Regions from separate parts of the Enterococcus salsurae genome, predicted to be linked through region 3. Evidence: riboswitches for the same ligand, from Rfam matches in the RefSeq annotation. Region 3 holds a riboswitch; each other region holds the start of a gene.
The links. A riboswitch is a leader RNA that binds a small molecule or an ion and turns the genes downstream of it on or off. The one in region 3 is predicted to bind magnesium.

Region 1 (11,108 bases), on a different contig from region 3:
ACATCGCTCTGTTCGGTGATTTGACCATATTGTCATAGACATGACTGCGAATGCGGATATCTTTATTTGTTTCTTCTGTCATCGTACAGCACTCCTCTCGATAAGACCCTTCAAGTGTTTTCCTTCTATTTAACCTTACTTTCGCGAAAAGCGCAATCATTTTCGAAAGATTGCGAAAATTCTAAGAAAATCCTTGTTATTTTCCTTTGTTCATGGTCAAATAGAAGATAATTATTTGAGAAAAGAGGACTTCGCCATGTCAAATGAAATCATCATGAACCCATTAGCTGAAGCAAATCAATCAGCGATCATTGAGAAATTGGAGTTGGTAATGGATCCAGAGATTGGATTAGATGTCTACAATTTAGGCTTGATTTACCGCATAGATGTCAGTGATCGTGGTATCTGCACGATTGAGATGACATTTACAGGTGCAGGTTGTGGTTGTATTGATTCCGTTCCAGCAGAAATGCAAGCTCGTTTGGGTGAACTGCCATTCATCGAGACGGTCAACGTGCAGGTTGTTTGGTCACCCGTATGGCAACTGACCAGAATCAGCCGCATAGGACGGATTACTTTAGGGATCAATCCCAATTAGTCATTTGGATATTTTTCATCAAAAGAATAAATACAATTTTTTCTCGTTCCTCTTGAAATGAAAGAGCGCTTTCATTATTATAAGAGTAGAAGTCGATCTCCTGTAGTAGATGCTCAGTCATCGGCTTTTTCTGTTTTGATAAGACTGGAGGCGTATCCGTGAGAATCCCGACTGTTGTTGAGCGTAAAATGCTCATGATCTCTAATGATCCGTTATTTCAAAAAATAGTAGAAACGTGTATCGATGTCTTGAATCAATATGAGTTGACGATTCATCCGCAGCATTGGCAATTTTTTTTGGTTCATTTAAAGGAATTAGCTGAACGGGTGATCCATGATCAATGGGATATCGCAATGGTGATTGACCAATTCCCACCGGTGTCAGAACAAGCCATGGCATTAGCCAAAGAAATCGGCACGGTGTTAGATGTCATCCCAGAAAGTGAGCTCCATTTGCTGGCGGTCCATCTTGGATTGGCCATCTCGACAGAAGATGATACGATCGGCGCAATTTCTGCCGAACCCTTTTTGTGAGTCTAAATGATGACGAAGCCGAACGATCTGATTCGGCTTTTTTTTGTGCATTCTTTGAGAAGAGGTGCGTTTTATTTCCTTTTTCTATTTTTTTCCTCTACACTTTTTATTAGAAGGATAAAAATTACTTGCTACACACAAAACATTAGGAGGAAATGGACAATGTCAGAAAAAATCAGCAACCCATTAACCAAGTATTACAATGGTAAGTTTGAGAAACAACCCCAAGAAGCACCCGCGATTCAAGGGAAAATGCAACCAGTTCCCGATTGTGGTGAAGAAAGTTATACTGGTTCAGGAAAATTAACCGGCAGAAAAGCCTTAGTTACCGGTGGTGATTCCGGAATTGGCCGGGCAGCAGCGATTGCTTATGCCAAAGAAGGTGCTGATGTTGCGATCAACTATCTGCCTTTTGAAGAAGATGATGCACAGGAAGTCAAAGCTGTGATTGAAGCAGCCGGACAAAAAGCTGTGCTTTTACCAGGTGATTTAAGAGATGAAGCCTTTACCCGCAAACTTGTTCATGATGCGGCAGCTGCTTTAGGCGGTTTAGATATTTTAGTATTAAATGCAGGGAAACAACAAGCCGTGCAAGACATCAAAGATTTGACCACAGAGCAAATCAACGATACCTTTACGATCAATATCATTTCGATGTATTGGACTGTCCAAGAAGCATTGGATTATTTACCGGCCGGCGGGAGTATACTGACTACGACATCGATCCAAAGTGCAGAACCTAGTGCGCAATTATTAGATTATGCAGCAACGAAGGGCGCAATCACATCGTTTAGTAAAGGCTTAGCAGCACAATTAAGTGAAAAAGGGATTCGTGTCAATACAGTTGCACCAGGACCGATTTGGACCCCATTACAAATTTCAGGAGGACAACCACAATCAGCCATTCCTGAATTTGGTCAAAATGAATTATTGAAACGTGCTGGTCAACCTGTCGAATTGGCTTCAGTCTATGTTTTCTTAGCATCTGATGAGGCAAGTTATGTGACTGGTCAAGTTTACAGTATTACTGGCGGTTCATTTTTTGCATAATAGTATCGACTATCTAAGTCCTTTGTTTGAGAATGTTTTTTCAACAGAGGGCTTCCTTTTTTATTCCTTATATATTTAAATGTGCTAAAAAAAAGTAAAGAAAAGATTAAATTATTGCTAATATAGATATTTTCATTGCCATTGACCTGTGAAAAATGTATCCTTTCATCGAGAGATTAAATAACTAAATACTTGTTAGGTGAGGCTCCTATACAAACATAAGCTATTGCGCAGAAACGTCGAAAGACGCCAATGTGTAAAACAGGAATTGTCGGATTAAGGCTTTTCATAAGATAGCTAAGACTTGTCTTTACGTTGTATAGTGTCAAAACTCGGACGATGAGGGGAAATAGAGACAAACTTCTTACTCACAATAGAAGTTTGTCTTTTTTTATCAGTTGGTTTTTATTTCCTGTTTAAAATAACGTGCGTTGGGTTTCGCCTGCAAAGAGTATCAAGCAACTATCTCTTTATACTAGCCACTCAAGATGATTGGTAAAAAGCAGGGGGAACTAAAGATGAAACGTCGTTTTTTTAAAAGTTTTGTTTTAATTGTCTTATCTTTTATTTTGGTATTGGTCACCTTTGTGACTACGGAATTCAGTTTGGCTTATCGCAAAACAACGACCAAATCCACTACACCACAGCAAACCACAGCTTCAATGAAAGAAACAGTGAAAGATATACCAGATGTGATCCAAGTCACTTTGATTGGTTCCGATGCCCGCAGTGCAGATGAAAATGGCCGCTCTGATACATTAATGGTGGCACAGTACGACACCAAAAAGAAACAAGCGAAGCTGCTGTCGATCATGAGAGATTGCTATGTCACGATCCCAGGTTATGGTGAAGAAAAAATCAATGCAGCATATTCTTTTGGTGGTGAACCATTGCTTACGCAAACGTTGAAAGATACCTTTGATCTTATACCGGATTATTATATGGTATTGACGTTTGAGGAATTTGAAGATGCAATCGATACACTTTTTCCTAAAGGACTGACCATCGATGTGGAGAAAGACTTGACTGTAGACAAAATTCATTTAACCAAAGGTGAACAGAAGCTGAATGGGCATCAAGTTTTGCAATATGCCCGTTTTCGCAAAGATGAGGAAGGGGATTTTGGACGTGTCCGCAGACAGCATCAAGTCATGGAAGCAATTGCTGAACAAGCCAAAAGCCTTTCGGTCATGACCAGAATCCCTAAAGCTGTAGGCAAGATTTTCGGACAAATCGATACCAATTTACCAGTTTCAGTGATGATCGATGTCTTAATGGATTATCTAAAAGGGGATACTGGGGACATTGATGCCTTGTCGATTCCAGTTGATCATTCATGGGATTTTGCTGACGATACGCCAGTTGGGAGTGTATTGACGATTGATAAAGAGAAAAATAAAGAAGCAATCACCGCTTTTTTTAATGATGACCAACGGGAGCAAAGTGATTCAGTTGGCCAATGACGCGTGCTGCCACTGACATGGATGTATGAAAGTACATCTTTGGTGGACAAGTCTATTCTGTTGAAGGTATTGTTTCCGTAGCGTAAAAAAGCCCTCTCGCATGAGAGGGCACAATAGTAAAGGAAATCCTCAATCAATTTTGGCGTTCTTTGGCGATTTTGAGAACCAAAGAGAAGGCTGCTAGCGCGAAGCCGCTATATTTGACGAATTTTTCAAGTGAAGCGATTCGCTGTGCTTTTTGCGCTTTTTTGGTCGTGCCAACAGTCGTAGTATGTTTTGTTAAATGTCCCATTTTTTATCCGCTCCTTCTTTTTGTCTATAAATTTATTATACCGGCAAACTGTCAGAATGTCTGGAAATATGCTGAAGGAGTCAATTTGCTTCGCATGCACAAAACAGTATTCTCATATTTTTATTGAACTTGCCCATTAATTGATAAAAAAAACGGCCAGCAACATGATATAAATAATGAAGAACGAACTATTCCTGAAAATTGACGGAAAAAGCCGTTTATTGATCAAGACGAAAAATATATGTATCGAGTTTGCTGTCGATATAAGCAAAAGGATGTAAAAATTGATGGATAAAATAAAGTTATTTATGAATACAAACCACTACTTTGAACAGATAATCTCACGACAACTGCAAGTGAATGAGCAGCGAGTTGACTCCCTAATAGGACAATACATCGTAGAGTTGAAGAAAAAGTTCGAACAAACCTTATCGGACATCAATGGACAAAATTTCTGGTCTGTGTATCCAATTTTAATGGGATTGGATACGCGCTTTGTTTTGTTGGACTCTTTGTTGTCGATCATTGACCTCGATTTGGCAGAAGAAGAAGTCATACAATTGGTCGAAAAAGACTATCTGACCATTAACAAAGAACTTTGTGGCTATGCGATGAATGAAACACCCCATGAAAGTTTGATTTTTACGATTATATAAGCGTAATCAAAGGTCAAAAATTAAAATAACTTTAATATTATTCAAAATGATGAAAAATACTTTTGAATATAGGTTAAAAATAAGTTATTATAAGTGTAGTTAAAAAAGATGTGCCTAAAACGGTACTTAGAATGTCTATCATAAAGGTGGTCATTTATTCTTGAATGAGGAAGAAGGGAATTTGGAGGAGGATTTTATGGATTATTTAGATTTTTCAAAGAAAGAGTGGGAGGTTCTGGTTCGCTTTTGGTCAACCTCTGAACCACTATGTTGTGCGGAATTTAGTGAACGATTTGGGATGAATCGCAACACTGTCTTGGCGGTCATCCGGAAATTATTGAATCATGGCATTTTAGAGATTGAAAGCATCAAGATGAGCGGATCCGTTTTGGCTAGAAGGTTCCAACCCGCTGTGACTGAACATGATGTCTTTCAACAATTGCTGACAGGCGATCAGCATCAAGCTTTGATCAAAAATGTCATTCAGTCAATTGATTCTCCTGAAGTTTGTCAGGAACTTTTAGTACTGATTGAAGAGGCCAAATGCGACAAACCTTCATAAACCCATTTTCTATGATCTATCGTGCAGTGGCGTGTTTGGATAAATCATAAAAAAACTATACCTTTCTTTCCTCTGATAGAGAATCGAAAGGTATAGTTTTTTCGTTATATGTCACTGCTGCCCTGAACTAATTTACCTGCCAACATCTGTAATGTGGCTGCTTCCGTTGCGGTCAACGGAAAGAGGGCAAGTAATTTTTGGGGAATATCTGCAGCTTTACTCTTTAAAGCACGTCCTTCATCTGTCAGTGAGATGACGACCATGCGTTCATCTCGTTGATCCCGTATGCGATCAAGCAATTGTTTATCTTGCAATTTTTTGAGTACAGGTGTCAGTGTCCCTGAATCTAAGCATAAATGGCTGCCTAATTCTTTGACAGATAAGTCGCCATGTTCCCATAAAACCAACATCACAAGATATTGGGTATAGGTGATGTGCAACGGTGCCAATAAGGGTTTATACTGCTTGATGATTTCCTTCGATGCAGCATAAAGCGAGAAGCAGAGCTGATTTTCTAATGCGAGTGCATTGAAGGGTGTTGTGTCATTCAATGCGGTGTGTCTGTCTTCAGACATGCGAGATTACGCTTCGACAGCTTTCACTGTCACGTCGATATTGCCAGCAGTTGCTTTTGAATAGGGACAGACAGTGTGGGCAACTTCTAACAATTCTTGTGTTTCTTCTAAAGACAATCCTTCAATCGAACCTTCAAGTTCAACACCTAAAACAAAACTTGATTCACTTTCTGCATAAAGAGAAACTTGTGCAGCCACAGTTGAAGCGCCTTTGATGCCTTTGCTTGATTTGACTAAGTCTAACGCACTGTTAAAGCATGCAGCGAAACCAGCAGCAAATAATTGTTCAGGGTTTGTGGCATTTTCAACACGTTTGCCAGGAGCTGCGATATTTAATTCAAGTGAGTGATCAGGGCTATGCACTTCACCAGAACGGCCACCAGTATTGATCATTTTTGTAGAATACATTTTTTTCATCAGATAATCACTCCAAAAGTTTATTTTTAACAATTTAATTGTACGCAATTTAATTCTTATTTGCAAATGAACTGCTCAGGTTAAGCGTGAAAAGAATCAAACAAAAAAGAACCTTAGCGAGCTAAGATCCTTTTTGTTTGATTCTACAGTCAAGACGGAGCTAGGGACGGTTGATTGGTTTATTATCCACGATCAAAAGAGCGATCATGACATATCCCAGCCAACTATCTCTAGAGTAGAGCGTGTAACGGGGTTGCCATACAGCGGCATATTTTTGCTTGTACTCACGTAAGCCTTCAAAGGAATAGAAGCGTGAGCCAAAGTTATAAATCAAATAGGCGATGCGTTCTTGAATAAAACTCGATCGGAAAGTACCTACATTGGCAAGGGGCGCCATGCCCAAATCGAAGGTCTGTTTGCCAGCTTCTTGGAAATAGCCGAAGAGTTGGATAAATAAGTAATCCATGGTACCGCTTGGCGCAAGCTCTGGGTCATAGCGCATCAAATCAATAGAGGCAGTTGATTCTTGATAGGTTGGCATGAAAGAAGCAAATGCGACCACTTTCCCTGATTGATTACGGACAACTGCTACAGGCGCCTGATCGAGGTAAGATTCTGAATAAAAACCTAGGGAAAAGCCTTTTTCTTTTCGTCCATCTAACCATTTGTCGGATACAGCTTGTAATTCGCTAAAGACTTCTTGCGAAAAAGGCGGATGCAAGATATCGAAGGAGAAACCTTCTTTGGTAATTTTATTGTTGAGGGCACGTTGCCCCTTCATCCGTTTGCCTGATAAAGTGAAGGTTGAAAGATCGACCAATGCTTTTTCGCCAAATTTGATAAAGTCATAGCCAAATTCATGCAGCAGTAGCACGATCTCTTCGCTTGTTTCATAAAAAACGGGGAGATAATGCCATTGATCCATTTCTTCAATAAATGCTTGAATGGCTTCAGGAAAATGCGCCCTGTTGCCGGAAGGATCCCCCATGACCAAACACTTATTGTTGCACGTCGCAAATTGGAAAAAGACTTCAGGTTCTGTTTCGTTTGGATAGTAAAAAACTTGTTTATCTTGCAGAAAGACAAGATGACTATCACTGTTTCCGCCATAGGTCTCCAACACTGAGTGAATGGTTTCTAGTTGCGGTGCAACGCCAATTTGATGTTTGCGTCCCATAAGATAGCGTGCGAAAAACATCACGGCGAGCGCAACGATCAGGATCGCAACGAAGCCTTGCAGCCAAAGTTTTTCCGAAGGGAACAATAGAAAATCAATGTTGTGATGATGGGGACGACCAGAAAGGCGAGGCATGTTATAGATCCCTATCACGACATACATGATCGTCAATGAGCCCATCAGCAAACCGTCGATCGTTAATGCTTCCCATGAGTAAACGATTTGCTGACGGAATAATTCCGTCTTAGATAGAATGATCATGGCCAATAGAAGGATCAAATACAGCATAGTCGACAAGCGGAAGCCGCCGATAAATGCGTAAATGATCGTTGCACCTATCAACGTAAGCGTCGGGAAGTAAGCTCTTTTAACTCGAGCAGAGATGCCTCTGCCAGCCACAATGAACAGATATCCTAGTATGATGCTGGGGTATTGCATAATAAAGTTCAGACGTATTGGGTTGAGATGTGCCAGCCATTTGATGTGCTCAAAGGCATCAGGAATCGTGGCAGATAAAACCAACATCGTTCCTGTTAGATACAACAGAAATACATCAATTTTGTGGACAATCTCCAAACCCAACTCTTTGGGTAATCCAGCAAATCGGGTATTAAAAGATGTACCAAGCGTTTTTGTGAAAAAAACGATACCGATCAAGAATGGAAGCACATAGTAGAACAAGCGGAATAACAACAGCCATGCGATGACAGTTTCTTTAGGAAGTTGAAAGGTGCTCATCCCCACGATCATCATGATATCAAAGCTACCTAATTCCCCGGGAATCATTGAAACGATCCCAATTAGCGAGGCAGCGATAAATAAAGGCAATAATTGCCAGACATCAACATGTATGCCCATCAACCAGCCAATCGCAATAAATGAAACAAAAACACCAGCCCACTCAAATAAAGAGGTAGCAATTAACAGCAAGCGATCCTGTTGCTTCATTTTACCTAAGTAACTGTTTTTTTGTGACAAACTCAGCAGATAAACGATTGGGAAGTACAGACTGCCCCCCAATAACCAAATCCAGTATTGTTGAATAAAAGGAGATACTGGATAAAAAAGCAAAAGAAGCAAGCCAATCAATGAAAGCATAGACAAACCGAACATCAAGTATATAAAGATTTTCGAGAGTGCCTTTGCCACATCGGCGCCTTTTTTTTCTTTTCCGTAAAATTGTGAGCGCAACCCAACACTGATCAACCCGCCAAACCCAGCAAGGTTATTCAAAGAATTGATCATCCAACTTGTTTCAAAGAGATACGGTTTTGGCAGTTGTTGTTCTAATATACGATTGAGAACGATATCGTAACCGATCATTGGCAGCACACAGAGCAATCCAATCACAGCCATCAAGAATAACCGGCCAATCGATAAGGTAGCAAAAATCGATTGCAGGTGATCGATAGAGATTGTTTTACTTAAAGAAAGGATCTCAGATAGGACGATCACACCAACGGTGATCAAGAATAATGTTTTTACTATTTTCTGTTTCTTTTTGATCCATTGTAAGACGTTCATGTCAACCTCCAACTTTTTCCAGAAAAGACAATACTTTTGTATTGAATACTTGCGGATTTTTTCGGGCAAAGCTATGACCTTGGCCCTTGACGACCATGAAATTTGCGCTCGATATACTATTAGCGATATAGAATGAATGGGATAATTTGATTGAATCACGCTTGCCAACTAAGATCAATGTTGGTACAGTGATGTGATTCAAATCTGTCGTCGTCAAACCAATTGGCCGAAAGAGCAAGCCTAAGATCGGCAAAAAGCCTTTCATCCCTTTAGAAAATGGCGCACATAGCCAAACGATTAGATACTGGATCAAACTGCCGATTCGCGAAAGCAGCCGAACCCCTTGTGGTTCGGTATTGCCTGAATTCAAAATCAAGCAGTGGACATATTCAGGATAGCGGTGACAAAAGACCATCGCTAAATTGGCACCATCACTAAAGCCTAGTAGAGAGATCTTCGTCAACTTTTCTTGTTTGATAATGGCCATCAAATCATCTGCCATAATAAAGAAATCCATTTTCTTTTGTTGATTGGTGGACTTGCCATGTCCGCGGCTATCGATCAAAAACAATTGATGTTGGGCACTGAGTGCAGCAATCTGATGTGAGAAAAAGGCGCTGCTACCACCGTTGCCGTGCAACAAAAAGAGTGGGTCTCCATGACCAATTTTTTCATAATAAAGAACAGAGCCGTCTTGCAAAGAAGCATAGCATTTTTCTACTTCCATTATTTCACCTACTTTATATGAGTATACCTTGAATCCAGTCGCTATCACAAATGAATATCAGCATATTCTTAGAAAAATATCTGGTTTTTTTCAATCAGCACAACGTTAAACAAACCATCATTATTTGAAAATATATTCAGAAAATTCTTTACAAATGTAAGTAAGTTGTCTATAATTTCAAGTAATCAATTGAGAATGATTTTCATTTAGGGGGGTAAACAGCGATGTCAACAATCATGGATGTCTTAATTATCGGCGGTGGACCGACTGGCTTATATGCTAGTTTTTATGCAGGGTTACGCGACCTATCTGTTGCGATCTTTGAAGCACAAGCAGAATTAGGCGGTAAAATCAATTTTTACCCTGAGAAGATGGTCTGGGATGTGGGTGCTCTGCCCCCAACCAAAGGGAAGAAAGTCAAAGAACAGTTGATTGAACAAGCGAAATTATTCAATCCAACTGTCTATACGAAAACCAAAATCGTTGCCTTAACGAAAGAAAATGATTTGTTCTATGCAGAAGATGATTTAGGCAGAACACATGTCGGCCGCACCGTACTGGTCTGTATTGGCGGTGGTGTGGTTTCCCCACAAAAATTGCCTTGTTTCATCCATAATAATGTCGATGATTTTATTCATTATCAATTTCCTGATCAGCAAGCCATCAATGGCAAACATTTGGTGATTTCTGGTGGTGGCGATGCGGCTGTTGATTACGCGATCGAAGCTGCTTCTTATGGCGCGAAGGTTACTTTATGTTATCGTGGTGAACACCTGAAAGCCCATGAAGCACAGGTCAAGAAGTTAAACACGGAAGGTATCCATGTGATCATGAATCATACCATCGATGGTGTCAATCAGGCCGATACTTTCAATATGATCTTGACGTTGAAAAATAGTCAAACGCAAGAACGCATTGATTATCTTTGTGATCATCTGTTGATCCAGCATGGTTATGATCGCGACAGTGCATTGCTTGATCGAGTATCCTTTGATCTGGCAAAACATGAAGATTTTTATTTAAACTGTGACATTCCAACGAAAACCAGTCATCCAGGTGTCTTTGCAGCAGGGGATATCCATTATTTTGCGGGTAAAGTCAATTTGTTGGCAGGTGCGTTTCAAGATGCCGCACAAGCAATCAATCAAATCAAACATTATCTTGATCCAGCAAGTGTACCGCAAGCAATGGTCTCTTCTCATAATGAAAAATTCAGCGAGATGAACCACCAATTGCTGGTAAATGAATAGGTCAATTGAATCTTATTTATTCGGTAACAAAAGTGATATGACAGCGCCTTGTTTTTACAGGAAAACAAAGGCAGTCCTGCCATATCACTTTTTTTTGGTAGTAGCGATGCTGTAAATTCGTGCAACGAGAAGTGAATGTTTGCCATTCCTAAATGATTAATTCTCTCAAATAAATGATGCAACGGTTGAAATTTTCAGTTATTATTTTCAAGTTGACTAATGGAGGGATAAGATGAATCAAGCAAGGTATGAAGAATTAAAGAAGGCTGAAAAAGGCGCCTTGA
Region 2 (11,108 bases), on a different contig from region 3:
TCGTGATTTCACCCAATGATGGATGTGGATGGATCGTTAATGCGATATCTTCTGCGTTCATACCAGATTCAATAGCTAGAGCCAATTCTGATACCATGTCGCTTGCGCCTAAGCCTGCGATTTGTGCGCCGATGATCACATTGTCTTCAACAGTCGTTACAAGACGGATAAATCCTTCTGTTTTGCCTAATGATAAGGCACGACCATTTCCAGAGAATGGGAATTTGAAGGCTTTTGCTTCGATTCCAGCATCTTTTGCATCTTTGATCGTCATGCCGACAGAAGCCAATTCGGGATCTGTAAAGGCAACGGCAGGCATTGCTTTATAATCAACAGCTACTTTTTTGCCAGAAATTGCTTCAGCAGCAATTTTTGCTTCGTAGCTTGCTTTATGGGCAAGCGCTGCACCAGGAACGATATCGCCGATTGCATAAATATTTGCTACATTTGTGCGACCTTGTTTGTCAACATTGATCAATCCGCGTTCGCCTACTTCAACACCAGCTTGCTCTAAGCCCATGTCATCCGTATTTGGACGACGACCAACAGTCACCATCACATAATCTGCAGTCACTTCTTCTTCTTTGCCATCAACCGCATATTTAACAGTGACACTGTCACCATTGTCAACAGCTTCTTTCGCCATTGCATTCGTTACAACTGTCACGCCTTTTTTGGCAAAGTCTTCTTCAACCAATTTTACCATGTCTTTTTCATACGTAGGTAAAATTTGAGGAGAACCTTCAAGGATCGTTACTTCAGCACCTAAGTTCGCATATGCGGCACCTAGTTCAGAACCGATCACACCGCCACCGATGACCACTAATTTCTTCGGTACTTCTTTTAGTGCCAGTCCGCCAGTCGAATCGATCACACGGCCGCCAAATTTAAAGCCTTTGATTTCGATTGGACGAGAACCAGTCGCGATGATTGCATTGTTGAAAGAATACGTTTGAGCTGAATCAGGATGGATGACACGTAATGTATGGTCATCAACGAAGAATGCTTCTCCTTCAATGCTTTCAACTTTATGTTTTTTCAATAGAAAACCAACGCCAGTCGTCAATGTTTTCACAACTTTGTTGTCTTTCCATTCTTGTGTTTTGGTGAAATCTAAAGTGACATTCTCAGTGTTTACACCAAACATGGTTGAATCTAACGATTCTTGGTAATGATGACCAGCAGCAATCAACGCTTTTGAAGGAATACAACCGACATTCAAACAAACGCCGCCAATATATTCTCTTTCAATGATTGCCACTTTTTGGCCCATTTCAGCAGCGCGGATGGCAGCTACATAGCCGCCAGGTCCCGCACCGATTACAACTGTATCTAATTCAACAGCAAAATCTCCTACTACCATTTGTAAATCATCCTTCCATCATTAATAGCTCAGGATCAGCTAATAGACGTTTGATATTATTCATTGCTTGTTGGGCTGTCGCACCATCAACGATACGGTGGTCGAAGCTTAGTGATAATTTCATCACACGGCCAACAACGATTTCACCTTCAGCATTGACGATTGGTTGTTGCGCAATCGTACCAACACCCAAAATAGCCACTTCAGGGAAGTTGATTACTGGTGTGAACCAGCCGCCGCCTACAGAACCAATGTTGCTGATCGTGATCGTGCCGTTACGCATATCATCAGCAGCAAGTTTGCCATCATGGGCAAGTTTTGCTTTTTCGTTGATTTCGTCAGCGATCGCGAACATGCCTTTACGGTCTGCATCTTTGACGTTTGGTACATACAATCCATGATCTGTATCTGTTGCGATACCGATATTATAGTAGTTTTTGTACACAATTTCTTGTTTTGCATCATCAATAGACGCATTCAAGATAGGGAATTTCTTGACTGTTGCAGTCAAAGCTTTCACAACATATGGTAAGAAAGTTAATTTTGTGCCGTTGGCAGCAGCAACTTCTTTGAACTTCTTACGGTTATCCCAAAGATTGGTTACTTCAACTTCATCATGCAATGTCACATGTGGTGCAGTATGTTTGCTGTTGACCATTGCTTTAGCGATTGCTTTACGTGTAGGTGTTAACGCAACACGTTCTTCTAAATCACCTAAATTAGACTTGAAGGCTTTTGCAGGTGCCGCAGGTTTGCTTTCAGGTGCCGCAGGTGCTTTCGCTTCTTCTTTCGCTGGCGCTGCAGCTGCTGCTGGCGCAGATGATCCGCCACCTGATAAGAAGTTTTCGATATCTTCTTTTGTGACACGTCCGCCTTTTCCGCTTGCAGAGACTTGAGAAATGTCTACATCTTTTTCACGGGCAAATTGACGTACTGAAGGCATTGCCAAGACACGTTTGTTTGGATCTGCTGCTTCTACAACACTTGCTGATCCAGATGTTTCAACTTTTTCTTTTGGTGCTTCTGCAGCTGTTGAAGTGCTAGATGATGCCGCTGTATCATTGTGACCAGGTGCATCGATTTCGACCAATACATCACCTACATTGGCAACTGTACCTTCTGCAACTACGATCGTTTTCACCGTACCAGTTACTGGAGATGGAATTTCTTCCACTGATTTGTCGTTTTGAACTTCTAATAAAGTATCATCTTCGTTGATGGTATCTCCTGCTTTAACGAACCATTTCACGATTTCGCCTTCAGCAATCCCTTCACCGATATCTGGTAATTTGAATTGGAAGACACCAGAGCCTTCAGATGAACCTGAAGCAGCCTCAGATGTTGTTTCTGTCGTTGGTTCAGCAGCTGGTTTTGCTGGTGTTTGTGATTCAGCAGCCACGCCTGCATCGCCTTCGTTGTCTTCGTGTCCAGGAGCGTCGATTTCAACCAGTACATCACCTACATTGGCAACTGTACCTTCTGGAACAACGATGCTTTTGACAGTTCCTGTCACTGGAGATGGAATTTCTTCCACTGATTTATCATTTTGAACTTCTAGTAAGGTATCATCTTCATTGATGGTATCCCCTGCTTTGACGAACCATTTGACGATTTCGCCTTCTGCAATTCCTTCACCGATATCCGGTAATTTAAATTGAAATGCCATTGTCTATTCTTCCCTTCTTAACTATTAAAAGTTCACGATTTCTTTCACTTTGTCTTCGATATCTTTTGCATTTGGCAACCAAATGTTTTCAGCTTGACCGAATGGGAAAATAGTATCTGGTGCAGATACGCGTCCGATTGGTGCTTCAAGTGATAGAACCGCACGTTCAGAAATTTCAGAAACGACTTGTGCCGCTACACCTGCTTGTTTTTGCGCTTCTTGCACAACGACCACACGACCAGTTTTTTCTACTGATTTGATAATTGTTTCTACATCAAGTGGCGCCACTGTACGCAAGTCGATAATTTCAGCATTGATGTTTTCTTTAGCTAAGTTATCTGCTGCTTTGATTGCTTCACGAACCATAGCACCGTAAGTGATGATTGATACATCAGAACCTTCACGGGTCACTGCTGCTTTATCCAAAGGCACTTCGTATGCTTCTTCTGGCACTTCTTCACGGAATGAACGGTACAATTTCATGTGCTCTAAAAAGACAACTGGGTCATTGCTGCGGATCGCTGCAATCAATAATCCTTTCGCATCGTATGGATTTGAAGGGATCACGACACGGATACCAGGAGATTGCGCAATCAAACCTTCTAAGTTGTCTGAGTGCAATTCTGGTGTATGCACGCCACCACCAAATGGTGAGCGGATCGTGATTGGCAGATTACGTGTACCACCCATACGGTAACGTGTACGTGCCATTTGTCCAACGATTTCATCAAATGTTTCAAAAACGAAACCAAAGAATTGGATTTCAGGAACTGGACGGAAGCCTTCTAATGCTAAACCAAAAGCCAAACCGCCAATACCAGATTCAGCAAGCGGAGTATCAAATACACGGTCTTCGCCAAATTTTTCTTGTAAACCTTCTGTTGCACGGAATACACCGCCGTTTTTACCGACGTCTTCACCAAAGACTAAAATCTCTTTGTCATTTTCCATTTCAACAGCTAAGGCATCTGTAATTGCTTGGATCATTGTTTTTTGTGCCATGACTATTTCGACTCCTTCGCTTCATAAGTTGCAATTTGTTCTTTAATGTTTTGAGGTTGTACTTCAAACATGTTTTTCAAGAAATCTGACACTTTTTGTTTAGGTACACGGTCAGCTTCAGCAATTGCTGCTTTGATTTCTTCTTTTGTTTGTTCAATGATTTGTTCTTCTTTTTCTTCAGACCATAACCCTTTTTCAGTTAGGTATTTACGGAAACGTACTAATGGATCTTTTTCTTGCCATTCAGTATCCATTTCTTTCGTACGGTAACGGGTTGGATCATCACCTGACAATGTATGTGCGCCATAACGGTAAGTCAATGTTTCAATCAAAACAGGACCATTGCCGTTCGCTGCCCATTCACGTGCTGCTTTTGATACATAGTAAACTGCCAACGGATCCATACCATCTACTTGGATACCAGGGATACCTGCTGCAGCGGCTTTTTGTGCCAATGTTGGTGCAGCACTTTGTACTTCACGTGGTGTAGAGATCGCAAAACCATTGTTTTGGATGTAGAATACAGCGTTTGCATGGTAAGCACCCGCAAAGTTGATTGCTTCATAGAAGTCCCCTTGAGAAGAACCGCCATCACCAGTATATGTGAATACAACATTTTTCTTGTTGCGTTTTTTCAAGCCTAAAGCGACACCGGCTGCTTGCACGTATTGTGCACCGATGATGATTTGTGGTGGCAACGCTTTAAGATCTTCAGGATACAAGTTACCTGCGACATGTCCGCGAGACCATAAGAAAGCTTCTTTCAATGGTAATCCGTGTTGGATCAATTGAGGAACGTCACGATAACCTGGTAGTAATACGTCTTCTTTTTCAAAAGCAAATTGACTTGCTAATTGGCTTGCTTCTTGACCAGCAGTTGGCGCGAAGAAACCTAGACGTCCTTGACGGTTTAACGCAGTTGAGCGTTGGTCCAATACACGTGACCATACCATTCGAGTCATCAATTCCACTAATTCGTCGTCACTTAGATCTGGTACTAAATCCGGGTTTACAATTTTTCCATCTTTATCCAAAGTTTGGTAAGTTGGAAAATCTGCATTGACTTGCTCCAAAATCGCTTGGAAATCAAGTGCTTTTTGTTTTTTTGCCATCTTGACACACTTTCCTCTCTGTTAAAAAAGTCATTTTCGTATGTAACAGGGTTTAAATCTGTACTATCGAAATTTCATTTACTCTTATAAATTATCATTTAACTTGGAAAATGACAAGTGAAAAGGGTATTTTTTTTAATAAAAGAATGCCTAGTATAGCAACTCTTAAGAAAAGATTAGTGAAATTTATCACATTTAAGGAATCGCTTTCTTGTAAATTTTCTAAGGAAATTCTTTTTTTCGTTTAAGAATAGTACAGCGATCAGCGTTTACCCTAACAGCAGGTTTGCCTATTTCTCATTTGTAATTGTGAAGTAATTGACTTGTGTGATAGTCGATTTTTTGAATATGAGAAAAAAATAATACAGAATCAAGACAAAAAGAAACAGATCGCCGCTCCCCTCTTGATTGAAGGAAACGACGATCTGCTAGTTTAAATCCATTCTTGCGTCACGCGAATATAAATTCTTTTGGCCAACTCAACTGTTACTAAATAAGCAAGGTTGATGCCAATAAACCATGGCCAATAAGAAGAAGGCAACGTTGCGAAATCAAACACTGTATGCAAAGGTGTCAAGATGATCACGAAGCCTACAGCGATCGCCAACACACTAGATAATAAGACAGCTGGCGAAGCAATACTTTTGATAAAAGGCAGCTTGCGGGTTCTGATCATATGGACCACCAATGTTTGCGTCGTCAACCCGATCATAAACCACCCAGCTTGGAATAGGGCTTGTTCTTGAACTGTATTGGCTTGGAAAACATGCCACATCACCAAGAAAGTTGTGATATCAAAAATACTGCTGACTGGTCCGATCCCTACGGTAAACTTCAACAAACCTCTGACTTGCCATTTCACGGGTTTCGCTAATTCTTCTTGATCAACATTGTCCCAAGGGATCGTCAACTGCGCCATATCATACACAAGATTTTGAACCAGCAATTGAATTGACAGCATTGGCAGAAACGGCAAGAAGGCACTGGCTACTAAAATTGAAAAGACATTACCAAAGTTTGAACTCAACGTCATCTTGATATACTTCATCATATTGGTAAAGACTTTACGGCCTTCAATGACACCTTTATCTAAAACGTCCAAGCTTTTTTCCAATAGGATGATCGAACTAGCATCCTTTGTAATATCCGCGGCTGTATCAACTGAGATGCCCACATCAGCAGTACGCAAAGCTGGTGCATCGTTGATCCCATCCCCCATAAAACCAACCGTGTGTCCCGCTGCTTGGATCGTTTGGATGATGCGGGATTTTTGCATTGGATTGAGTTTCGCAAACAAATTGGTTGTGGCCGCTTTTTCAGCCAACTCTTCATCAGACAAGCGATCGATTTCAGTACCAAGCAAGTAACTGCCGGCTTCGATGCCAACATCGTTACATACTTTTTGTGCAACGATGGCATTGTCACCAGTCAATACTTTGACATTGATGCCATGGCCATGGAGGGAAGCAATCGCCGTTTTTGCTGATTCTTTGGCTGGATCTAAGAAGCCCATGAAACCAATCATGATCATGTCTTGCTCGTCTGAAACTGAATAGACAGCATCCGCATAGGCATCTCTTTTGACTGCGACTGTCAAGACCCGCATCCCTTGTTTATTTAAGCGCAAATTGACTTGGCGCAATTTTTCCCGAATATCTTCAGTCAATTCCATGATTTGACCATCGATCTCAACATATTTGCAGACTTGTTCCATTTCTTCAGCTGCACCTTTGGTCACCATCAATTGATGGCCATCTGCATTGACAACAACGGTCAAGCGGCGACGAGAGAAATCAAAAGGAATTTCATCGACTTTCGTCACCTCTTGGAATGGTTCCGCCAGTTTGGCTTCTTCGTAGTAATTCAAGACAGCGATATCCATCAAATTTTTCCAGCCAGTTTGATAATAGGAATTCAAATACGTCATATCTAGTACTTGCTGATCCTCTTGACCAAATGGATTTAAATGTTGCACCAGCACGACCCGGTCTTCAGTGATCGTTCCTGTTTTGTCTGTACACAACACATCCATACTGCCCAAATTTTGGATCGAAGGCAATTCTTTAACGATGACTTTCTCTTTGGAAAGCGACATGGCGCCTTTGGCTAAATTACTGGTAACGATCATAGGCAGCATTTCCGGGGTCAAGCCAACAGCGACGGCAATTGCGAAGAACAATGCTTCACTCCAATCACCTTTGGTAAACCCATTGATCAAAAGAACGATCGGGAATAAGATCATCACCATTCTCAACAACAATTTGCTGACTTTGGTCAGCCCATCTTCAAAAGCAGTCTTTCCGCGTTTCGTCGTGGCATTGCGGGCAATATCTCCAAAAAAGGTGCTTTGTCCTGTCTTTAAAATAATGGCTTTTCCTTGACCACTTAACACATCGGTACCCATAAAGACCAAATCTTGCATGTCTAAGGCAGAAACATTGGTATCACTTTCTTTGATACCGGCATCGACAAATTTTTCAACGGGCATTGATTCGCCAGTTAATGAAGATTGATTGATAAATAAATCCTTGGTCCAGATCAAAATAGCATCGGCTGGTATCATATCTCCTGTTGCGAGTGTCACGATATCACCCGGAACCACTTCATCCATTGGAATTTCTCGGGTCACACCTGCCCGTGTCACAGAACAAGTATTCTCTATCAATTCTTTCAACGCTAAACTAGCTTTTTGCGAGCGGTATTCTTGGACGAATGTGATCGTCACACTTGCCAGGATCATGATACCCATCACGATCACCGCTTCGATATCTCCTGTCATAAAGGAAATCACCATCAACAAAGCCAACACCAACACAAATGGATCTTTAAATGCGCGCAAAATCATCAACCAGGCAGGTGTTGGTTTTTGGGCATCGACTTTGTTTGGTCCGTATTCTTCTAGTCGTTCTTGCGCATCTTTTTCAGACAACCCTTGGAAGGAAGTCCGCATTTCCATCAATAATTCACGTTCTGATAATTTTGCTAATAATTTCAATTCTTGGTCTTTTGATAATTTTTTCAACATACTCTTTTCCTCCTATAATTAGGAGGTGCTCGCGCCACCCCTAGTAATTCTTGGCGATGAACCTGGGTTCATCTGGGGACTGGGTGTATCCATATGAATCTTCCTTTCTGTTTGATAAGCAAGTCACTCTTGGATCACGCGCGTATGCAAAAAAATGCGCATGCTCCCAATAAGCATGCGCAAAAAACTCATGATCATTGTAGAGCTTTAGCACTATAGGGCGTAGATAGCGAATCGCTATCAGCTGCTTTGGGTTTAACCTTCACGATTAGACCTGTCCTACCAACTAAGTATCTCTCGATACTTTTGCGGCAGCAGCTTGTGTCCGTATAGGAGCCTCACCTAACAATTATTTCTTTCTATTGATACTATAAGCCAACATTTGGAGAAGGTCAACTGTTTTCAAATAAAAAATATGTTATTTTATATTCAGAACATTCAGAATAGCCATCACTTTTCAAAAACATTTGCTTATTTTCACTGTTGTTTCAGCTTGAGAAGTCAATGACTGCCAAAGGTTTCGGCAAGAATCTCTACGATCCGCTGACTGGTTTGTCCATCGCCATATGGGTTCTCAGCATGCGCCATTTTTTGATAAGCGGCGTGATCATCCAGCAAGCGTTTTGTTTCTATATATACACGCGCTTCTTGCGTGCCAATCAACTTCAAGGTTCCAGCTGCGACACCTTCTGGCCGTTCTGTCGTATCACGCAAAACCAACACCGGCACCCCCAAAGAAGGCGCTTCTTCTTGCACCCCTCCAGAGTCAGTCAAAATCAATGCGCTCTGATTGGCGACATTATGAAAGTCGATCACATCCAAGGGTTCTATCAAGGCAACGTTGTCGATGTCGCCTAATATCTCGCGGGCAATTTCCCGAACTTGCGGATTTTTATGCATGGGAAATACCACATGAATTTCAGGATACTCTGCTGCTATTCTTGCCAATGCCCGAAAAACTTGCGCCATTGGCTGCCCTAAATTTTCACGTCGATGCATGGTCAATAAGATCTGTTTCCCTTTGATACCAGACAATTCAGGGTGGCGATAATGGTCTTTGATCGTATAGTTCATCGCATCGATCGCCGTATTCCCCGTCACAAAAATCGTCTGCGGATCGCGGTTTTCTTTCAACAAGTTCAGCTGACTTTCTTTCGTCGGCGCAAAATGCAGATCGGCTAGTACATCGATCAGTTGACGATTGGCTTCTTCTGGATAAGGGGATTGTTTGTTCCAAGTCCGCAAACCAGCTTCGACGTGTCCAACAGGGATTTGTTGATAAAAAGCCGCTGTGGCTGCTGCATAGGCTGTCGTGGTATCCCCATGGACTAAGACGATATCCGGCCGTTCGTTTTGTAGAATGGGTTCAAGATCCAGCAGTACTTTTGTCGTAATACCGGTCAAGGTTTGTCCCAATTTCATTATATCTAAATCATAATCTGCGTCGATCGCAAAGACACTTAACACTTGATCCAGCATTTCCCGATGTTGGGCTGTCACGGTCACGACCGATACAAAGCGATCATCTGCTTGTAACGCTTTGACCAAAGGCGCCATTTTGATGGCTTCTGGTCTTGTACCAAATATGGACATTACTTTGATCGTCATCATTCACCTACACTCTTTACAATAATTGTAATCATAGTTTACTCTGTCTATTATAGCGAAGATTGATGCAAAACAAAATCTTTCCGCTGCAAAAAAAGCAGCACTGTCTAAAAACAGCACTGCTTGCAGTGGTCACGCGTGAGCATTCAGCAACTGAACTGAATCAAATCGTGTCGCCATTGAAAATTGAGTTTTTCACGATCACGTAGTCTACTTTGCGGATCGCTTCTAAATCTTTCCCACCGGCATACGAAATCGATGATTGCAAATCTTGCTGCATTTCTACTAAAGTATCTTTCAAAGACCCTTTGTATTGGATCCAGATTTTTTTACCTTCTACGTTTTTCTTCTCGCCTTTTTGGAATTCTGATGCAGAACCAAAGTATTCTTTCATGACTACGCCATTTTCCACCTTCGTTTCCCCAGGTGATTCTTCGTGGCCGGCGAACAGTGAGCCGATCATGACCATCGTCGCACCGAAACGCACAGACTTCGCAATGTCGCCATGGGTCCGAATCCCGCCATCGGCAATGATTGGTTTGCGGGCTGCTTTGGCGCACCAGCGTAATGCTGCCAACTGCCAGCCCCCTGTACCAAAACCAGTTTTGATTTTCGTGATACACACTTTTCCTGGTCCGATCCCAACTTTTGTTGCATCTGCTCCAGCATTTTCTAATTCTCGGACTGCTTCAGGGGTACCCACATTACCGGCGATCACAAACGCCTCTGGCAAATGTTTCTTGATATGTTGGATCATATTGATCACAGCATTTGAATGACCGTGGGCGATATCGATCGTAATATAGTCAGGGACTATGCCTTCTGCCGCTAAGTCTTCGACAAAGCGATATTCATTTTCTTTGACCCCGACACTGATTGACGCAATCAATCCGCGACTCTTCATTTTTTTGATAAAAGGAATACGCGCTTCCTCATCAAAACGGTGCATAATGTAAAAATAGCCATTTTCAGCTAAAAATTCAGCAATCGTATCATCAATGATCGTTTGCATATTCGCAGGAACGACCGGCATTTTAAATGAATGCTTCCCTAGTGTCACAGTCGTGTCACATTCAGAACGACTATCCACAATGCATTTATTCGGGATCAATTGTATATCCTCGTAATCAAAAACTTTCATGTCAAACATAAAAATATCCTCCAAATCTTATTAAGAGTGAAGCAAGCGGTAAATGGCATCGCCTATTTTTAGCGCCCACAACAATTTAAACCACGGAACAATGAAATACAAGCATTATCAAAATATTTGTTTAAAAAAAGGGGTTAATGTTCGTTTTTTACGAACATTAACCCCTTAAATTAGTCGGATTT
Region 3 (11,108 bases):
AAAATCGTGAGCTGATTCAAGATTTAGATGAGGCATTGGATAGTTTGGAGGAATCCCTATGATTGAACCATGGATCGAACAACTCATTACTGCTGCCAGCAATGAAACCAACGACTATCACGAAAAAGCCCTCTTACAAGGGCTAGCTGCATTATTTCAAGAGCAAGAACAGCGTATCACTTCTAAACAAGGTGAGTTGGATGGTAAATTGTGGAATCCCAGTGACTGGTAATCAAAAAACTGCGCCAAGATTCGGTGAATCTGGTGCAGTTTTTTCAGTTCTCTAAATGGCGGCGATGTACGCTTGCTGCAACAACGTCGTGATTGGGCCTCTCTCGCCATTTCCAATCAATTGGCCATCAACCGATACGATCGGTATGATTTCCCAAACAGAATTGGTCAAGAAGCATTCTTGGACATCCTTTAAGCGAGTAATCGATACGGCTTCTTCTTGCAACGATAGCCCCAATTCTCCGCACAGTTCCCGCACCTTGATTTTGGTGATCCCTGGTAAGACCAGAGGTCCATCGGGATGTGTATACAGTTTTCCTTCTAAAACGAACCAAAGATTCGATGCCGAGGCTTCAGTAAAAAAGCCATCTCTTTGCAGCAAAGCATCATCAAAGCCTTTTTCAATGGCTTCATCCAATGACAACAAATTTCCCAATAAACTTAACGATTTGATGTCGCAATGCAACCACCGCTGGTCTGGGATCACAGTTGCGTTCAGTCCTCTTTGCTGCATCTCTGTTGGCCGTTCGAAAGGAATTGCATTGGCTGTCAACACTGGCTGAACAGTTCCTGGATCAGGAAACTGGTGATTTCTCGGAGAAAATACGCCTCTTGTGATCTGCAGGTAGATTTCTCCATTGTCGATGCCTTCAATGGCAATCAATTTCTGCAAATTGGCGGCAATCCGCTGTGGCTCATAAGGCAAGGCTAGTTTGATCTTTTTCGCACTCGTTGTCAATCTTTCCATGTGTTCAGCCAACATATAGCACTGACCACCATACACTCTGATCACCTCATAAATGCCATCACCGTATTGATAGCCACGGTCCTCTATATCGATGTTTACCTGATCTCGTGCAACGATATCTTGATTCCATAATACGTTCATCCTACCCACTCCTCAAGACTTTCTGTGACATTAGTATAGCACGTTATGGGTGTCAAAGGGATCGCAATTTACTGAAAAAAATGTTGTGGGATCGTACAAAAAAACAGCTATCCGAGGATAACTGTTTCAACAATGTTATTCTTTTTCAATCACTGAATGCGATAAACGATGCGCTTGCCAATAACGAATAAACGTACCCGACATGGCCACAACGATCGAGTAGACAGGCAGAGCCACGATCATTCCTACAAACCCTAACAGGTTCCCAGCAATCAACAACAAAAAGACAGCAATGATTGGATGGATGTGCAGCACTTTATTCATCACTAATGGAGAAACCAAATACGATTCACCAAACTGAATGATCGTGATCCCAAGCACCAGAAGTAGACTTGTTTGGATATCTTGACTGAGTGCAAATAAGAATGCCGGTGCAGCCCCAATAAAAGGACCAAAGTAAGGAATAATGTCCAGTACCCCGCAAATCAGCCCTAATAAAAGGGCATTTTGCAAACCTAGTAAAGAGAAAACCAAATAACTAGATACAGCAACATAAGAACATACAAGCAATTTGCCGCCGATATAAGCTGAAGCCGCTTGATGGAAATCATCACACAACTGCAAAATCAAGGCGCGATACTTTTTGGGTGATTTCTCTGAAAGAAGTGCTGGCAGCCGGTCCCCATCTTTGAACATATAAACCAATAGCAGCGGAATCGTGAACAAAATAATCGCCGAATGAGATACGATCGAGATCAGGCTGGTTAAACTATTGGTAGCCCCTGTCAAAAATTGCAGCGCAAAATTGCCGATTTGTGAAAAATTGACAGATTCCACCAATGGATCAAAGACCGTTTGCAAATAAGAATGATCAATATTCTCAATCACTAAATTGATGATGATTGGCACTTGACTGATAAAGCGTCCCATTTCAGCGGCCAAGGCAGGACCAATGACTTGGATGATCAAGTAAGCCGCAAAGACAATCAACAACAATGTCAACATCAGAGCCACTTGTTTTTTCTGGGTCACACGTTTGACCCAATTGAAAAAAGGCAAAAAGATGTAAAAAATAAAGATCGAAATCAAGACTGGCAGAAAGACACTCGAAAAAACAGCCTCAAGGGGTCTGAAAACGAATAATATATTAGAAAAGATCCAGATTGCTAGTCCTGTCAGGCAAATGATCACCAAACATGCAAAAATTTTTGATTTTTGTAAAAACTTCAAATGATTTTCCTCCAAATGGCTTTAAATGATTTATATGTTTATATGTTTAAATGAAACGCATTTACCGATTAATTTTGATGTGCGGAAAAAGGAATATGTTGGTGAGCCACACGAATGATATGTCTGCTCAGTCCAAATTGTAAGAAACCAATCAGCAAGAAGAAGACATGCAGCCCATTTCCGCCCCGCAACATCCCCACTTGAATGAGAACCCAAGCAACCAAGCAGCCACCCATACACATGCTTAGATAGTTATCTTTTTTCCGTATCATCAACAACGCCGCACTTAAATTTCCTAGGCCCAATACCAAAAACAAAAAAATGCCAGGAACCAAAAAAGTAGAAAAGGGCGTATGCCGCAGCATGGTATGTGACAACCCCATGTATGTGTCACCATTTTCCAGCGGCTGCCAACTCAGCCATGCAATCATTCCCCCAGCACAAGCCCCAAGACCAACAAATAAAGCGATAAACAACAGCAGCCACTTCCCCATCTATTCACACCTTCTCCTTTTTTTAGCCATTGCCAGCGTGTATCTGATCTTCCTCTCATGAAGAAAAGCCGTATGCTACCCCACCTGTTTTGCCCACTTGTTTAAAGCCGCATGCTTCATAAAATGACATAGATTGTATCTGGTCATCTGTCAAAAGAATCTTTTGTCGTACATCTGGAAAAGCGGCAATCATCTTTTCTAACAACGTTCGGCCGATATTTTGCCGTTGATAATTCGGCAAAACCAATAGATCCTGGATATACAAGATCGTTTCTCCATCTGTTACAGCTCTGATCAAACCGACTAAGCGCTCTTGATCATACGCTGCCAGCACATCAGAACGCCGCAAACCCGCCAGCAATTTCTCAGGCTTTCGGGTGTACAGTGTCCAACCAACTTCTTGATATAATGCCAAAATTTGTGCCTCATCGTGAGGGACACCTTCCTGAAATACGATCATCATAGCCACTCCTCACCTCTGCCAAATACATCATGCCTTATTTGGCTCATTTTATTCATGGTATCGTGGCGAAACACACCTGTCAACGTTTTCAGCTGAATAAAGGACATTTATTATCAAGTGGTCATTTGATCTGGTTGCTTGCCAATGCTCTATCCGATTCACTGAAGTGGACAAACACACTATATGTCAAACTGCTGACTGACCCGCTCAAACAAAGACTAGCCAGCAGATCACTGGGATAGTGCACACCAAAATACACGCGCGTCATCATCACCAGCAAAATATAGACCATACCACCGGCCATCACCCATTTCCTAATATGCGATTGACGTCTTGAAGACTCAGAAGCCATCAAATATGGAAAGATGACGATGCAAGTCAGAACGAAGGTAACCGCCAATAAGGTATGGCCGCTAGGAAAGCTGAAAGATGCCCGTTCTGCATGACCGGCAAATGAAGGTCTTGGACGCGCGATCATTGATTTGATCCCTTTGCCCAAGCCGCTGACCAGAATCAAGTTCCCCCAGAGCCAAATCATCAATGTCCACGAACGACGCCAGCATAAACCGATGCTTAAAAGTAAAAGAGCAGCTGTGATAGGTATGATGGTGGCCGTCGCTGCAATTGCGCAAAAAAAAGTATCTAATTGATCTGAACGATGCAATGGCCATTGACTGAACAAATGGTCAATCGTTGACAACATAGCTGGATGCAACCAGACGAGCAGCGACAATAGCAAGAAAAGAACGGCGAGAACAGCACTACAAATCAGATATCGCTTTTGATGCATACTCACTCAAACCTCATTTCCGAATCCTGTCTTGAATCGATTGCCAGTAAAGGCGCTTTGTTCAAGCCCAAAATGATGCCCATCGCCATGCTGATCGCCAGTAAAGAGGTGCCTCCTTGACTCAGAAACGGCAAGGGGATACCCGTCAAAGGCAATAATCCGATCGCTGCACCGATATTTTCGAAAATCTGAAAGACTAAACCAAAAATAAATGTGATGGCAATATAGACTGAAGCTTTGTTGTTTGTAGATAACGCCGCGAAAATCACTTGATAAATCAAATAGAAATACAAAAAAATCACCAAAGTACTGCCTAAAAAGCCAAAGGTTTCTCCAATGACAGTAAAGACCATATCGGATTCCCGGACTGGCACATACACAGTCACATGCTCTGGACTTGCCCCTAACAATCCACCAGAACCAATGGCCAACATACTACGTACTTGCTGGAAAGCAATCGAATCTTGATAGGCAAAAGGATCGACCCATGCTTTGACTCTGTCAAGCTGATACTGAGAAAAGGTCAATTGGAATAGTAGCCGATTGCCCCATTCTGTAAATACCAGCAACAGCAAAACACCGCCAACGAAAACAGCAAGACTAGCGATCACCGTCAATATTTTCCAATGAACACCGGAAATAACAAATAATGCCGCCAGCATCACAACAAAAACCAGGCTAGTCCCAAAATCTCGCTGCATATACATCAGCAAAAATGTCGGTACACTATATAATAAAATGCTGCCAACATACATCTTATCGGTTTGAATCGTGCGCGTTGTTTTGCGTTTTTCATAGCGTAAGGTCAAATAGACCATAAATAAAACAAAGGCGATTTTCATCAATTCAGAAGGTTGGATCGTAAAGCTGCCGATCCGCAACCAACGCTTTGTATGTGTTTCAGCAAACATGAAGGGATCATATAACCAATGCAACGATGCCATCAGTCCAAGAGATAGGACATACCAGATGCCAGAATAACGCAATAGAAACGATGTTTTTAATAAGCTAGCCGCCCCTAATACAAGGACCGACAACACACAAAATATAATCTGCCGCAGCATCACGGAACCTGGTTCGCGACCATCCATTACTGCCGCTTGATATTGGACCCAAATACTCAGTAGATACAATAAAAAAATCGGTAATAACAAGGCATAATTGATTTCACGCTGTTTGTACAATCGCATATTGTTCCACTTCCTCTCTCGCCAATTTTAGACATAACCCGAAGGCAAAAGATAAGATAAAATAACTGGATCCACCATAACTGATGAATGGCAGCGGCACACCAGTCATCGGCATCAGGCCGAGGATACTGGCAATATTGATACTGGTTTGCATCAACAATAAAGTCGCTGTACCAAGCAAAATCAGCCCAACCTGGTTATCCTGGCATGTGGCACTACGCATGAACAAGCGCATAATGATCGTAAACAACAAGCCAATCACAAAGATACCGAAAATCAAGCCCATTTCTTCTACCAGAACAGAGAAAATAAAGTCAGTTTCAGCTACTGGCAAAAACCCTTTTTTCGTAATACTATTGCCTAAACCCAATCCGCTTAAACCACCATTAAACAAGGCATAATAAGAATGGATCATCTGAAATCCTTGGCCATATGGATCAGAAAAAGGATTCCCGACCAAGCGAATCCGGTTATAGACATGTGCAAACATCGTTGGCAACAAATTATGCTGACCTAGAAGCAGAATCAGTCCCCCTACGCATCCCATCATCAGGACTAAACCACCAAATAACAGCGCCGTGACCTTGACTGGGACTTGAACAGTTGTGATCATCATAAAAGCCAAAAACAACAAGATAAAGACCCCAGCCACTTTTGGTTGAAAGAGTATCAGCAAGCAGCATACCACAAGCAGCACAAATGGTTTCTTCATCTCTTGCAACGAAGCTTTCGGCGCCTTAAAAAAGTGCGCCAGGTACAAAATCATGCCCACATTGACGATCTCAGAAGGCTGGAACTGTAGCCCAGCGATTGCTACCCATCTTTGGGCGCCATTGACAGTCACGCCAAAAAACGGTATATGAGCCAATAAAAGCGTCAATACGCCAAAGCCAATCAAACCTACAGCCAAAGAACGCCCTAGCAGCACTTGAACGCGCACCCGCTGCAGCAAAAGAATCAATCCCCAGCTTAATACCAAAAAAATCAACTGCCGTTTGAACAATGCGGAAGGCTGTGCCCCAATCGTCAATAGGCGAAACGAACTTGCGCTGTAAATCATCAAAAGCCCAATCGTACTTAAGACAATATACGATAGGACCATGAGCCAATCCGTCTTTTTCGTTTTCATTCGATCCACTCCTCTTTGCCTTAGAGTCGGTGTTCAGACGGTCATCGATCTAACGTGCAGCCTAAGAAAAAAGTCTAACTTCCCTTAGGACGTTAGACTTTTTGCAATCTCATCGTCCGAGTTTTAGCACTATACAACGTAAAGCAAATCAACTTGCTTAGCTATTTTATGAAAAGCCTTAATCCGACAATTCCTGTTTTACACATTGGCGTCTTTCGACGTTTCTGCGCAATAGCCTATGTTTGTATAGGAGCCTCACCTAACAAGGTTTATTGTTATTTTATATCCAGTAAGATGTTACCTTTCTTCGACCGCTTTGACAATAGCCGCCAAATAATAAAGGATATTCTTTACTATTTCTTAATTATATCCCTCGTTTTGAAGATATTCAATCACTTTCTGAATTTTACTCTTTTGGTCTTTTAAACGTCTTATTTAAAAATAAATAACTTTCGTAATAAAAAAAGGTCGCTATTCAGACATTATCTGAACAACGATCTTTCTCCTTAAAGGCATACACCGTTCCATAGAGTGTTCGCCTTTATATGGTTAAGGTTTCTGTTTCCCTTGTTTCTTTAATTGTTTATACGCTTTTTTGGATCCGCGAGACAAATCTTTATTGAACTTATACGTGCGATGATCTATAAATAATTGATCAAGATCATACCCTTCCGGATACAATTCCGTTTGTTTGATCAGCAAGCGAATTCTTTTCACTGCGACCATGGCCATCTCCTCATCGATCCATACTTTGGCCTGACCGTTGTCCGCATACTGATAAAATATCCCCTTTTGCCCTCGATCTCCTGCTAACACTTGATCACCCTTGCTCAGTAACTGGGAATGTTCAGATAAATGTGTATGCTCAGGAAGCGGTGCAAACACATTTTTTTGCAAAGGGTACGCTTTGCTCGACAAATAAGTGATTGCTTTGGCAACGATTGGTTTGGGGATCTGCATTTTCTCAGCGATCCAAAAAGCATTGCTTTCGCCTACCTGATTGACCAATAGACGATACTTAGGTGCCAATGTCTGGGGATCAAAAGCCATAGCAGCCGTTTGGAAGTCAGGATGATCCACTGCAAACTGCTTGATTTCACCATAATGCGTCGTGGCGATCAGCAATGCCCCGGAACGATAGATGGCATCCATGATCGCGATTGCGAGTGCGGCGCCTTCATTTGGTTCCGTGCCACTACCAATCTCATCCAATAACACAATAGAATTGCGCTGATTTTCAGCTAAAATACCGGCAATATTTGCCATATGGCCTGAAAAAGTACTTAAGGCATTCGCCAAACTTTGCTGGTCGCCGATATCCATCGAAAGACTTTTTAAAAACGGGATGCTGCTTTGACCATGATGGTTAGGAAACAACCCATGATGCGCCATGGCACAAATCAAGGCCACCGTTTTTAAAACAACTGTTTTGCCTCCTGCATTTGGTCCTGTGATCACCATACAGCGTGTTTGCATGCCTAAAGACAAATCTAGAGGAACTGCTTCATCGCCAAGCAAAGGATGCTTGACCTGATCCAAGATTAGTTCTTCCTTCTGGTTGAGCGTCAAGGGCATCCCGTTGATGTCTCGGCAAAATTTGCCCTTGGCAAAAATCACATCGAGCACAGCTAAGCAGTCTAAGCCTTGGTGGATCAACGGCAATTCCTCAGCAATCAAGCCGGTCAGTTCAGCTAAAATCTGATACTCGATCGCTGTTTTTTCCGCTTCTGCCAGAATCAAACGATCATTTAACCGGGCAACTGTCTCGGGCTCAATGAAGACAGTTCCGCCTTTGTTGGATCGTTCAATGATCGACCCTTTGAATTGATGCTGCCACTCTACGCGTACCGGCAATGTATAGCGATCATTCTTCTTGATCATGCGGTTGTCTTGCAAGTACTTCCCTTGTGATAAAAACTTTAAAAAAACTTTTTTTAAATCAGCTTCGATCTGATCAATTTTACGAACGATCTTGCGCAAATGCCGATTTGCCTCTGGATCAATGCGCTGATGACGGATGGATTGGCTGATTTTCTCAGTGATCAGCGTAAAATCCGCCAACGAATCACTATATCCGGCCAAAATCGGTGCCAAAGCGCGGTGCTTTTCAAAGAAAGTTTTGATTCTCGGCATAGATCGTAAAAAGTCGCCATAAGACACCAATTCATGGGGCATCAAAATAAAACCTTTTTCGATTTTTTCTGTATCAGATTGCGCATGCTGTATGCCCATAAATGGCACGGCAAGGCCTGCTGCCAATAACGTGACGGCTTCCTTTGTTTCCTCCATCCGCTTAACTGCTGTTGTGTAAGAAGCTGCCGGTGCCTCAGATGAAAATAAGTTTTTGCCGTAATCACTGATGATTTTCTTTTTTACTTGTACTTTGATTTGTTCAAATTCTGCTGCTTGAGGTATCTTCATGTCGGTTGTCCTTTCTGGTGCCTGCAGAATCCGAACATCTCTGCGTCCAAAAAAGTGTACAAAAAAAGCGATAGTTCCCCATCACCTGTTTCATCAATAACGATTTGTATCGGTATCTGCAGGCACAACAAATAAACATACTTTATTTCGTTTATTTGTTTAAATTGTCTGATTAGATACCGTAGACACTCATAACATACCTCTTTCGCTTTTTGAACGTGTTTCATTCATTGTAAACGAAACCACTGAAACTTGTCAACATTTGGCCTGGTCCTGCAAATCAAAAACACCAAAGTCAGATCACTTTGGTGTTTTTATCAAATAAGTTGGCTTACGAGCGAATCAAATGATCGAAAGCACCTAATGCTGCAGTGGCACCAGATCCCATTGAAATAATAATTTGCTTGTAGGCACTATCTGTACAATCGCCGGCAGCAAAGACCCCTTCAATGTTGGTCGCGCCTTGTTTGTCAACAACAATTTCATTCCGCTGATTCAAGACGATCCGGTCTTGCAACCATTCTGTATTGGGCATCAAGCCAATCAGAATAAAGACCCCTTCAACAGCCAATGTGAATTCACCGTTTGACGCACGATCCGTATAAGTCAACTGCTCTACGTGATCTGATCCAGTGATTTCTTTGGTTGCAGCGTTTGTAATAACAGTGACGTTGTCTAATGTCTGCAATCTCTTTTGCAAGACCAAATCAGCTTTCAACTCTGGCAAGAATTCCAATACATAGACATGCTTTGCCATCCCTGCTAAGTCGATCGCTGCTTCGATACCGGAGTTTCCGCCGCCGATGACTGCTACTTCTTTTCCAGCAAATAGTGGGCCATCGCAATGAGGGCAGTATGCGACCCCTTTATTTTTGAATTCTTTCTCTCCTGGCACATTGATATTGCGCCAACGGGCACCTGTGGCCAAGATGGCTGTTTTGGTTTGTAAAATAGCACCATTATCTAATTCTACTTCAACAAATTCATTGCGGCGGATATCTTTGGCACGCTGGCCTTTCATCACATCGACTTGATACTCATTGACATGATCTTCCACTTGACGCATCAATTTAGGTCCTTCGGTATACAAGGTGCCGATCATATTCTCGATCCCTAGTGTTTCCATCACCTGTCCGCCGAAAGTTTCAGCCACCATACCGGTTTTGATTCCTTTACGCGCTGCATATACCGCTGCACTTCCACCAGCAGGTCCGCCACCGACCACAAGGACATCAAATACTTCTTTATCCGTAAAGGCTTCTTTACTGGTTGGCCCAGCTGCTTTTTCTAACAATTGTTCAATCGTTTGGCGACCGCTGGCAAATTCTTCATTGTCTAAAAAGACCGTTGGTACAGCCATGATTTTCTTTTGATCGATTTCATCTTTGAACATACCGCCTTCGATCATTGTATGACGAATATTCGAATTCAAGACAGCCATGATATTCAATGCTTGTACAACATCCGGACAGTTATGACAAGTCAAACTAACATAGGTTTCAAAGTAAAGCGGCCGATCAATGGCTTTGATCCGCTTTTGCAATGCCGCATCAATTTTCGGCGGACGACCGCTGACTTGCAGCAATGCCAGAATAAATGATGTGAATTCATGCCCAAGAGGTAATCCAGCAAAAACGATGCCGCTGGTCTTTCCTGGTTGTTCGATGGAAAAACTCGGTGTCCGTTCCAAACTTTGTTCTTGCATCGAGATTTTTGGCGACATTTCAGCGATTTCAGTTAAAAAGTCCCGTACTTTTGCCGAGCCTTCATCTGCGCCTAACGAAGCTGTAAAGACAACATCCGCTTCTAGCATCGCCAAATATTGAGTTAATTGATCTTTGATCCCTTTATCTAATCCCATGTGTACCTCCTATATTTTCCCTACTAGGTCCAAACTAGGTGTAAGTGTATCTTCGCCTTCTTTCCACTTGGCTGGACATACTTCCCCTGGATGGGTGCGTACATATTGCGCTGCACGGATTTTATCGATCAATCCGCTTGCATCGCGGCCAATCCCGTCAGCATTGATTTCGACTGTTTGAACGACACCATCAGGATCGATAATGAACGTGCCCCGTTGTGACAAGCCAGAGGCTTCATCCAGCACATCAAAGATCTCTGAGATCACATGAGAAGGATCTGCGATCATGATGTATTCGATTTTGTTGATTGCGTCAGAATGATCATGCCACGCTTTATGGACATAATGTGTATCAGTTGAAACTGAGTAAACTTCAGTGCCCAATTCTTTCAATGCATGATATTGATCTT

Region 1: it holds a riboswitch for magnesium, as region 3 does, so the genes downstream of both, ACYVRS_RS05960 (LCP family protein) here and ACYVRS_RS12255 (FtsW/RodA/SpoVE family cell cycle protein) in region 3, are expected to answer to the same signal.
Region 2: it holds a riboswitch for magnesium, as region 3 does, so the genes downstream of both, mgtA (magnesium-translocating P-type ATPase) here and ACYVRS_RS12255 (FtsW/RodA/SpoVE family cell cycle protein) in region 3, are expected to answer to the same signal.

What each region holds. Positions count from the first base shown of each region.
Region 1 is NZ_BAAHWY010000002.1:334,679-345,786, reverse strand. It holds gene ilvD (dihydroxy-acid dehydratase) at 1-82, opposite strand, end outside; gene ACYVRS_RS05975 (metal-sulfur cluster assembly factor) at 257-598, shown strand; gene ACYVRS_RS05970 (hypothetical protein) at 757-1,131, shown strand; gene ACYVRS_RS05965 (SDR family oxidoreductase) at 1,294-2,181, shown strand; M-box (ykoK) riboswitch at 2,366-2,533, shown strand; gene ACYVRS_RS05960 (LCP family protein) at 2,700-3,644, shown strand; gene ACYVRS_RS05955 (hypothetical protein) at 3,778-3,936, opposite strand; gene ACYVRS_RS05950 (DUF7006 family protein) at 4,224-4,592, shown strand; gene ACYVRS_RS05945 (hypothetical protein) at 4,789-5,154, shown strand; gene ACYVRS_RS05940 (MarR family winged helix-turn-helix transcriptional regulator) at 5,259-5,729, opposite strand; gene ACYVRS_RS05935 (organic hydroperoxide resistance protein) at 5,736-6,146, opposite strand; gene mprF (bifunctional lysylphosphatidylglycerol flippase/synthetase MprF) at 6,307-8,847, opposite strand; gene ACYVRS_RS05925 (alpha/beta fold hydrolase) at 8,849-9,574, opposite strand; gene ACYVRS_RS05920 (NAD(P)/FAD-dependent oxidoreductase) at 9,799-10,824, shown strand; gene ACYVRS_RS05915 (cation diffusion facilitator family transporter) at 11,057-11,108, shown strand, end outside.
Region 2 is NZ_BAAHWY010000003.1:338,123-349,230, reverse strand. It holds gene lpdA (dihydrolipoyl dehydrogenase) at 1-1,363, opposite strand, end outside; gene ACYVRS_RS09820 (dihydrolipoyllysine-residue acetyltransferase) at 1,371-3,029, opposite strand; gene ACYVRS_RS09815 (alpha-ketoacid dehydrogenase subunit beta) at 3,054-4,031, opposite strand; gene pdhA (pyruvate dehydrogenase (acetyl-transferring) E1 component subunit alpha) at 4,034-5,143, opposite strand; gene mgtA (magnesium-translocating P-type ATPase) at 5,577-8,168, opposite strand; M-box (ykoK) riboswitch at 8,355-8,525, opposite strand; gene wecB (non-hydrolyzing UDP-N-acetylglucosamine 2-epimerase) at 8,670-9,776, opposite strand; gene guaC (GMP reductase) at 9,940-10,917, opposite strand.
Region 3 is NZ_BAAHWY010000005.1:14,026-25,133, reverse strand. It holds gene ACYVRS_RS12295 (NAD(P)H-dependent oxidoreductase) at 1-62, shown strand, start outside; gene ACYVRS_RS12290 (hypothetical protein) at 59-232, shown strand; gene dat (D-amino-acid transaminase) at 284-1,120, opposite strand; gene ACYVRS_RS12280 (AI-2E family transporter) at 1,256-2,350, opposite strand; gene ACYVRS_RS12275 (hypothetical protein) at 2,419-2,844, opposite strand; gene ACYVRS_RS12270 (GNAT family N-acetyltransferase) at 2,900-3,307, opposite strand; gene ACYVRS_RS12265 (phosphatase PAP2 family protein) at 3,429-4,097, opposite strand; gene ACYVRS_RS12260 (FtsW/RodA/SpoVE family cell cycle protein) at 4,100-5,287, opposite strand; gene ACYVRS_RS12255 (FtsW/RodA/SpoVE family cell cycle protein) at 5,265-6,416, opposite strand; M-box (ykoK) riboswitch at 6,518-6,690, opposite strand; gene ACYVRS_RS12250 (endonuclease MutS2) at 6,966-8,837, opposite strand; gene ahpF (alkyl hydroperoxide reductase subunit F) at 9,169-10,698, opposite strand; gene ahpC (alkyl hydroperoxide reductase subunit C) at 10,708-11,108, opposite strand, start outside.